Regions from separate parts of the Paenibacillus kyungheensis genome, predicted to be linked through region 3. Evidence: riboswitches for the same ligand, from Rfam matches in the RefSeq annotation. Region 3 holds a riboswitch; each other region holds the start of a gene.
The links. Region 3 has a riboswitch for S-adenosylmethionine ahead of PQ456_RS17995 (methionine ABC transporter ATP-binding protein). Riboswitches for the same ligand answer to the same signal wherever they lie in the genome.
Positions count from the first base shown of each region.

Region 1: linked by a shared signal. The riboswitch ahead of metA (homoserine O-acetyltransferase MetA) and the one ahead of PQ456_RS17995 (methionine ABC transporter ATP-binding protein) in region 3 are both predicted to bind S-adenosylmethionine.
Region 2: linked by a shared signal. The riboswitch ahead of PQ456_RS15785 (2-hydroxyacid dehydrogenase) and the one ahead of PQ456_RS17995 (methionine ABC transporter ATP-binding protein) in region 3 are both predicted to bind S-adenosylmethionine.

Region 1 covers NZ_CP117416.1:1,550,998-1,554,287, reverse strand. The annotation lists gene PQ456_RS06790 (aminotransferase class I/II-fold pyridoxal phosphate-dependent enzyme) at 1-1,158, opposite strand, end outside; gene metA (homoserine O-acetyltransferase MetA) at 1,206-2,147, opposite strand; SAM riboswitch class I at 2,285-2,418, opposite strand; gene corA (magnesium/cobalt transporter CorA) at 2,884-3,290, shown strand, end outside.
Region 2 covers NZ_CP117416.1:3,690,682-3,693,971, reverse strand. The annotation lists gene PQ456_RS15790 (molybdopterin oxidoreductase family protein) at 1-1,281, opposite strand, end outside; SAM riboswitch class I at 1,507-1,598, shown strand; gene PQ456_RS15785 (2-hydroxyacid dehydrogenase) at 1,843-2,871, shown strand; gene PQ456_RS15780 (FGGY-family carbohydrate kinase) at 2,843-3,290, shown strand, end outside.
Region 3 covers NZ_CP117416.1:4,191,786-4,195,075, reverse strand. The annotation lists gene PQ456_RS18000 (COX15/CtaA family protein) at 1-929, shown strand, start outside; SAM riboswitch class I at 1,109-1,257, shown strand; gene PQ456_RS17995 (methionine ABC transporter ATP-binding protein) at 1,441-2,457, shown strand; gene PQ456_RS17990 (methionine ABC transporter permease) at 2,457-3,125, shown strand; gene PQ456_RS17985 (MetQ/NlpA family ABC transporter substrate-binding protein) at 3,259-3,290, shown strand, end outside.

The DNA of each region.
Region 1 (3,290 bases), 2.6 Mb from region 3:
CAGCGCTTGATCAAGATCAGCGATCAGATCATCAATATGCTCAATTCCTACAGAAAAGCGCAATAGACGATCATCGACACCAATCGCTTCACGAATCTCAGTTGGAATATCTGCATGTGTCTGTACGGTTGGATACGTCATTAATGATTCAACGCCCCCTAGACTTTCAGCAAAAGCAATCAATTGAATACTTCGTAAAATCGGTTCAATATAACGCGCATCTTTCACTTTAAACGAAAAGATACCTGTATTTCCGCTAGATTGGCGATTTTGGACATCATATCCCGGATGATCCGGTAGTGCAGGATAAAACACTTCTGCAATCTGCGGATGATCTACCAAATGTTTTGCCATTGCTGTAGCATTGTATTCATGACGCTCCATCCGCAATGCCAATGTTTTCATTCCACGCATTAATTGATACGAATCGGTTGGGGACAATACGGCTCCGATAGAGTTGTGCAGAAAAGCCATTTCAGCGGATAATTCTTCCCCTTTGGTCATAATCAATCCTGCTAACACATCATTATGTCCACCTAGATATTTGGTAGCACTATGAATCACGATATCTGCTCCCAGTTCGATCGGACGCTGGAAAAAAGGAGTCAACAGCGTATTATCAACAATCGTCAGCAACTGATGGCTTTTCGCCCAAGTAGCTACTGCTTTGATATCAGTAACCATCATTAACGGATTAGTTGGCGTCTCGATAAATACAGCTTTGGTATTTGGTTGAACTATTTTTTCTAACGCTTCTAGATCATTGGTATCTACATAAGAAGCAGTTACTCCAAATTTGGATAAAATACGCTCCAACAGACGGTATGTGCCACCATACAGATCAAGCGATACGATCAGATGATCTCCCTGACCGAAAAGCGCAAAAATGGTCTGTAAGGCAGCCATACCGGAACTACAGGCAAATCCTGCATCTGCTGATTCTAATGCTGCCGCCGCTTGTTCTAGTACAGCCCGAGTTGGATTGGTTGTACGAATATAATCAAAGCCTGTACTTTTACCAAGAGCGGGATGACGGAAGGCAGTTGATTGATAAATCGGAAAATTAACTGCCCCTGTTATCGGTTCATTAATCGAACCGATCTGTGCCAATTTGCTTTCAATGTTAAGAGTTCGTTCGCTTGAATGATGATCCGTCATACTATAATTCCTCCTCTGAAATAACAATCGATTGGGTTGATCTCAAATTAGATACAGTAATTACCTGCTTCAGCTTTGGCACTTTCCAAATCATATGGTGTTTCTTGGTATACATAATAGTTTAACCAGTTGGAAAATAATAAGTTGGCATGAGCACGCCATGTAGAAGGCGGTGTGCGCGATGGATCATTATTAGGAAAATAATTTTTCGGCGGTGCGACATCCATTCCTTTAGCGATATCACGTTCATATTCCCATTTTAATGACAATGGATCATATTCAGAATGCCCTGTCACAAAAATTTGACTGCCATCTTTAGTAGCGGCTAGATATACTCCTGCTTCTTCCGATTCTGATAAAATCTCCAGTTCAGGAATCTTGGCAATATCTTCATGACGTACTTCGGTATGACGGGAATGAGGCGCAAAGTACAACTCATCAAATCCTCGTAACAATTTTACATTTTCTTTATTTAAAGTATGTGGAAATACACCAAAACACTTTTCAGGCAAATCGACTTTGGGAACACCGAAATGATGGTACAGCCCTGCTTGTGAAGCCCAACAGATATGCATGGTTGAAGTAACATTCTTTTTACTCCAATCAAAAATCCCTTGAATCTCTTCCCAATAGTTCACATCTTCAAAGTCCATTGTTTCTACAGGAGCGCCTGTCACAACCAGACCATCAAAGCGTAGATGTTTGACTTCTTCAAATGTTTTATAAAATAAGTTCAAATATTCAGTCGATGTATTTTTGGAAGTATGGGATTGTGCATGTAGCAAATAGATATCAATTTGAAGCGGGCTATTTCCGAGTAAGCGTAGTAACTGCGTTTCGGTTGTTTCTTTAGTAGGCATCAAGTTCAATATAGCAATTCGCAATGGACGAATATCCTGTTGAAATGCTTGGCTATCATCCATTACGAAAATATTTTCTCCAGTTAATACTTCTTTGGCAGGTAAGCTATCCGGAATCTTAATTGGCATGTTCGTTCACTCCTTGGATGTGTGTATTTCTTATCATTTCAGGAGAAAGGTTCATTATAAGTATATACAAAAATGACCTTTCTCCTGATACTTGAGAAAGGTCATTTGCGATATGTTCGCGTATATAATAGACGCCTCTCTCATCTGTCAGCAGATATTAAGTCTAGAATGATCCATCAACTTATATCTCTGCAAGAATTAGCACCGTGCGGTTATACCGCCGGTTGCCGGGTTTCATCGGGCTAGTCCCTCCACCTGCTCTTGATAAGATTTGCTTATTCAATTTAAAATAACATGTTTTGATACTTTTCTTATACCATAATTTATACTATTCTACGGTCTGCCGTCAAGTGCTGTGAAAAATGTATTAGATTGAACCGATAAATAAGTTGTTGGTAACTATATTGGTTGATTTAAAAAGAGGTTTCTTATTTAAGCTTGAAAGGCTTCCACGACCACGGTATACTTAACAAGTATTTGACGTTTTTTCATAGTTTTCATAAATATCTAAATCAAAAAGAGGTGAATTTCAAAATGGAAGGCGACCCGAGGCCCAGTTGGCAGCAGGACGGATGGACAAATTGCAGGAAACAAACGACAACCATAGGGCACTGGAGTAACGCGCCATTATTGAAAAATCTTCTCCGTTTTTCATAAATTATAGCGAAGCTTTGTAAACAAGTGTGCGGTTGCCGCTTCTTTCCCTGCTCATTTCATAATAAAGGAGTAGAACACAATGAAAGTTCGGCACGTCAATGCTGGAGCATTTACTCCAGTAGAAAATATTACCGACACACTGGTAGCACCTGAAGAAGGATTTTATTGGATAGACGCAGATTTGGAAGATTTGATTGAACTACAACCACTTTTTATGCTTCATGATCTGGCTGTAGAAGATTGCTTGAGTGAAGAAGAACAGCGTCCTAAGATCGAAATTTATGAAAGTCATTATTTTATTGTAGTCAACAGTATTCGTTTTGATAACGAAGAGATTTTTTTGCGCGCCTTGAATATTTTTCTAGGACGGCATTATATTATTACAGTGACCAAGCAGAAAATTAATGAATTGCGTGTTCTCAAACCGATTTTATGGGAAGAAGAAGTGAGTCGTGCTGATAAATTTATGTATTTGTTAATTGACCT
Region 2 (3,290 bases), 500 kb from region 3:
AACGATATCTGCATATTTAGCTGTTTCAGTTAAAAAGAGATCGTGCACAACAGTAAACAAATCGTCTCGTGCTAATCCTTGTCTGACAAGCGTAGCTTCTGGAGTCACAACTGCTGGATTAGAATTGTACACATATAGCGATTGCACAGGTTCAGACTCCTCTAATAATACCCGTCCCAATTGATTCATATTAAAAGAACGAGTATTGCGATTAGCCAATAAGTCTGGACGTTGTAATGCATTTTCATTAAATGTTAGTTGGAACGTATTAGACTTAATAGCACCGCCACCGCGTACTAACCATTGTCCTGTGATAGCAGGTAGGCAGGCAATCGTACGTACATTCATCCCGCCGTTATCATGATGTTGTAGACCATTTCCGATACGAATCAGAGCAGGGCTAGCATCGCCATACATACGAGCTAATTGATATAGATCATCGACAGGCACGCCTGTAATTGTGGATACAGTAGCAGGGTCATATTGCTTTACATGCTCACGCAATTGTTCGTGTCCTACTGTATATTGCTTCATAAAATCCTCATTCACTTTGTCTTCAGCAAATAAAATATGCATCATCCCTAGAGCGAGTGCACTATCTGTTCCTGGCAAAATCGGAATAAACCAATCCGCAGATCGTCCAGTTTGATTTTTGTGCACATCGATCACAATAACTTTAGCGCCTTTTTTGCGAGCTTGTTGCGCTAAAGTCACTTGATGCATATTAGTGCTAACTGCATTAATGCCCCAGAAAATAAATAGCTTTGTATCTACCGTATCTTCAGGATCGGTACCAATACTGCCACCCATTGTATATTTATAACCTGCTGAACCAGCGGCTGTACAAATGGTGCGCTCTAAAAGACTTGCCCCCATCCGGTGGAAAAAGCGGCGATCCATCCCTTCAGCAGATAGATTGCCCATATTGCCATAGAAGCTATACGGGAGAATACTTTCAGGGCCGGAAGTGGATATTAATGTTTTCCACTTGGAAGTAATTGTAGTAATCGCTTCTTCCCAAGAAATAGGTTCAAAAAGACCTTCGCCTTTTGCTCCGATCCGCTTGAGCGGAGTAGTCAGGCGCTTAGTATCATAGATACGTTCTGTCATATTACGAACTTTGTTACAGATGTTCCCTTTGGTAACAGGATGATTAGGATCTCCAGCGATTTTGATAATTTTACCTTTTTCTTTATGAACAAGCAGTCCGCACTGATCAGGACAATCGAGCGAGCAGACTGAAGGAAATACTCCATCTTGTTGATCAACATAACTAGACATACATCATGCTCCTTTCGTAATACCCATACCTTAATAATGGCAGAAATAGACTTTGAATACGTTATAAACTATCATAAATTAAATTTTAGATTTAATGTTGACTTTTTTACTAGGTTTAATTAGAATAAAGAAAATTATTTCGAATTCGACAAATTTAGATGTTTTATACCTTATCGTGTCTGATATCGATTTGCAAGTTTTTTTCGACAACTACATACATTAGATTTTCTATCCAGAGAGGTGGAGGGACTGGCCCTATGAAACCTCGGCAAAAACGTGCCAATTCCAGCAAGCTTGAATCGCTTGGGAGATAGGAAAGCAGGATGAATTATTGCATTATTTTATTCGTATGATTTGAATATTATAATGAATAGATAGCGAACCTCTTTCCTTGATGTGGGAAAGAGGTTTTTTGTATATTGTCGGTGAGTCAGTTGATTATATTGTCAAATGATGACGTTATTAGTAGCAAACCAAGAACTCTCTATATCAAGTCACTTTCTTACTTTAAAGCTTCACTTAAATAACACTGCACCTAAGTGTACCAAAGGAGATTGAATAATGAAAATATTAATTACTGCCCCTTATCATGAGCAAGGTCGTCAACAACTAGCAGATACGTTTGGAGAAGTCATTTACCGTTGCTGGAAAGATCATGGGCAAGCTTATCAAGAAGATGAATTAATCTCTTTATTACAATCAACCGGAGCAGATGCGATTATTGCAGAATTGGATCAAATTACTGAAAAGGTGATTAAAGCTGTACCTCAATTGCAATTTATCGGTGTCTGTCGAGGAACTCCTTCTAATGTAGATGTACCTGTAGCTACAGATCGTCGTATTCCTGTTTTCTATACGCCAGCACGTAATGCACAAGCTGTAGCTGAAATGGTAGTCGGTAGTCTAATTACCTTTTTACGCAGTATTATTTCATCCAGTCAATGGTTAGAAGCAGGGGAATGGCAAAGTGGTAGCTTAACTGCTTATCTCAAGTTTAAAGGCAATGAACTGGCTGGCAAAACAGTCGGTATGGTTGGTTTTGGAGCAGTGGCCCAGCGTACAGCAGGCATACTACGGAGCTTCCCTTGTGATATTCGTTATTACGATCCCTATGTAACCAGCCCTGATCCGCGTGATCAAAAAGTATCGTTAGCTGAGTTATTTGCTACAAGCGATATTGTATCGATTCATTTACCTGTAACCGAAGATACCAAAGGATTAATCGGTACAGAATTATTGCAATCAATGAAAAAAGACGCCATTTTTGTAAATACTGCCCGTTCTGTAGTAGTAGATCATCATGCACTGGTTGAACAATTACAACAAAATCAGATTCGTGGAGCGATTATCGATGTGTTTGATCAAGAACCGCCACTTCCTAAAGATTATGAACTGATTTCATTGCCAAATGTTTTAGCAATTCCACATTTAGCAGGTGCCACTTATGAAGTTGAAGATCATCATGTAGAAATTATGAATACGGCACTCATAGAGTGGTTTGAGCATCATAACACCGCAGTGAAAGTACTTTATAATAAAGCGATTTTGGAGGATATTAACGATGACACAACAAGCCTATCTAGTCTTTGATATCGGTACCGGTAATGCTCGTGTAGCTGTTGTCGATATCAACGGTAACGTATTGTCGATTGAGCGAGCTGATATTTTGTATCACAATGACAATCAGTATCCAGATGCACGTCATTTTATACCGGAAGTACTGTGGGAACAGATTGCAGGGCTTGCTAAAGTAGCACTATCTAACGTTCCTGATATTCAGATTATCGCTGTCACTTCAACGAGCCAGCGTCAAGGTATCGTACTGATTGATGAAGCAGGTGAATCTTATCTAGGATTACCGAATATTGATAATCGGGGACGTGAGTGGGAAGAACACTATAGCGACCAAGCTTCTATTTATCCGATCACAGGCAGAGCACCGTCTGCTTTATTTTCAGCAATGAAATTAGTCGGATTACGGGAGCGTCATCCTCAGCAGTATCAACGAT
Region 3 (3,290 bases):
AATGGTTGAGCTTTGTCACCTGTGTTGTTATGTTTTTAGCAACAATGGGAGGACTTGTAGTAACCAAATCAGGTTCAGGACTCGGTTGCGGAAATGAATGGCCGTTATGTCATGGCCAATTTGTACCTGCGTATACGATTTCTTCATTGATTGAGTATTCGCATCGAGCTATTAGTGCTCTGGCAGGCTTAACAGCATTATTTTCTTTTATCGGATTTATCTTTTTTAATAAGCATCGTGAGCTTAAAGTATATGCATCATTAACATTGCTATTTGTTTTGGTACAAGCCGTTATGGGTGCATTAGCAGTTGTATTTTCACAATCTGCTCCAATCATGGCACTACATTTCGGATTTGCAATGATCGCTTTTGCTAGTTCGTCGATGATGGCGCTTGGTGCAAGGCGGATGGATCAGCAAAAAGGTGATTTACCGATTCCAGATGAACCACCGGTGAGTAAAGGAATGCGTAATCTAACATGGTTCGCAACTATCTACACATACATGGTGGTATATACAGGAGCCTTTGTCACACATACCGATTCTAGAGGTGGGTGTTCTGGCGTATTACTATGTAATGGTTCTATCTTACCTGAATTATCCGGTGGGGTAGCGGTAGCATTTTTCCATCGGGTAGCCGCTTATAGTTTGTTAATCGTTATTGCAGTACTAGCGCATTATGCCTACCGTCGTCATCCGTATAATCCAGGTATTCGTAAGCTTGGAGTGACTGCGATTGTATTTATTATCATGCAGATTCTAAGTGGTATGTTGAATATTGTAACGATGAAAATACCTGAGTGGTATTTCTTCTCCAGTATGTTGCATACGTTGTTGATTCAGATTTTGTTCGGTGTGTTATGTTATATGAGTGTGCGTGTATGGCAATTAAGTCGTGGTACACGTGGCAAATTAGGGCAAAATGTATAACCGTATGAACTATTTAGATAGCAACAAAAAGTGAATATACATCCAAGAGATTGCGTCAGATGAACAATTGATGAAAAATTTCTAATTTCCTTAGGAAATATTCATTTTTGCTTTGACAAAGAGTGTGAAGTTCACTATACTGAGAAAAGATTTTCATTTTCATTCGAATTTTTCATATTTTCTTATCGAGAGTGGTGGAGGGACTGGCCCGATGAAACCCGGCAACCGATTTTGGAATAACTATTACGTAGTTTTCCAAAATGTCATGGTGCTAATTCCTTCAAAATGGCGTGTGCAATTGGTACATGGCGATTTTGGCAGATGAGAAGGAAGTATCTCTAATAATAGAGAACCCTTTTCTGCGAAAGGGTTCTTTTTTTGTATAAAGAAGAGAGAAGTGAATACCGACATATATGATAGCGAGAATATATCCGACTTATTCGATGGTTTATATATGATTAATGTAATATGAATGCAGGAATGAAGAAGTACAAGGAAGGAGCACCTATCTGTGATTGAATTAAAAAGTATTACTAAAACGTATGGTAAAGGGAAAAATCTAAGCCCTGCGTTAAGCGGTATAGATTTGAAAATAGACAAAGGCGAGATTTTCGGCGTTATCGGTCACTCCGGTGCAGGTAAAAGTACATTGATTCGATGTATTAATTTACTAGAACGTCCAACCTCTGGTGAAGTATGGATCGATGGTGTGGAAATGACCAAGCTGAACAAAGCGCGCTTACAAGCAAGACGACGCAAAATAGGTATGATTTTTCAACACTTCAATCTATTATCTTCAGCGACAGTGTATGAGAACATCGCTTTTCCTTTGCGCTTAGTCAAAACACCGGAACGCAACATTAAAGAAAAAGTGAAAGAATTGTTAGCTCTAGTTGGATTGGAGCAACATGCCAATAAATATCCTGCTCAATTATCAGGTGGACAAAAGCAGCGTGTCGGCATTGCTCGCTCGTTAGCTAGTGATCCTGATGTATTGCTTTGTGATGAAGCGACATCTGCGCTTGATCCTCAGACTACAAATTCGATTTTAAAATTGCTGGTCGATATCAATGAGCGCTTTAACTTAACAATCATCTTAATCACTCATGAAATGCATGTTATTCAGAGCATTTGTGATAAAGTAGCTGTTATTCATCGGGGTGGTATTGTAGAACAAGGTCCTGTAACAAATGTCTTTTTGAAGCCACAGCATGAAGTGACACGTGATTTTATTTTAAATGAGTCTAATAATGCTGAATTACTAATTACTTCATGGACAGCACCAAATGTTCCTAATTCATTGACTGTCAAAGTGTCTTTCTTAGGAGATAAAACGTATGAATCGATCCTTTCGCAAACGGTACGTCAAACTGGAGTCGATTTTGCTATTTTGCAAGGAACGATTTCAACGTTAAAAAATGTACCTTATGGACAGTTGATTGTTCGCTTTGAAGGAACAGAAGGAGATATTAAGCGTACACTCGATGGATTGACCGCTGAAGGTCTCGATGTGGAGGTGATCAACTGATGGGTGAATTAGATTTCTCACAAATTGATTGGAATGAATTCGGTACAGCGACCTTAGATACACTCAAAATGGTAGGCGCTTCTGGATTATTTACATTAATTCTAGGATTGCCATTAGGCATTTTGTTATTTATTACAGGGCGTTCTACTGTAGCATGGGTGCGTTATTTCTATGCAGTCATCGCGTTTATCGTTAATATTTTGCGTTCGGTTCCATTTATTATACTGATTGTGGCGATCTTACCATTAACGCAAATTCTAGTAGGAACAACGATTGGTGTACTTGGAACGATCCCACCATTAGTTATCGCTGCCGCACCGTTTTTTGCTAGATTGGTCGAAACTGCACTTCGTGAAGTCGATCGTGGTGTAATTGAAGCAGCGAATGCGATGGGAGCTTCCTTGTGGCAGATTATAACGCGCGTACTTGTACGCGAAGCAATGCCAGGGCTATTAGCAGGCTTAACCGTTACTGTTGTTGCGCTAGTCTCTAATACAGCGATGGCAGGGATGATTGGTGCAGGAGGACTTGGAACACTTGCAATCAACTATGGTTATTATCGCTATGATACAGCGATTATGCTAGTGGCTGTAGTCATCATGGTTATTATTGTTCAAATTCTACAAATGCTTGGTGATCGTCTAGTGGTTCATTTTTCGAGAAGATAATCGGTAATACAAAAGAGATTGAGCACAGAGTAGTTATTCTGCTGAATATTTATATGATAATAGATAATCACGAATATTCAGCATTTGTATCATATACGTATACCAATCCAAAACCAATAAAGGGGTAGAGAAGATGAAAAAATGGACTTTGATTTTGCTAAGTAT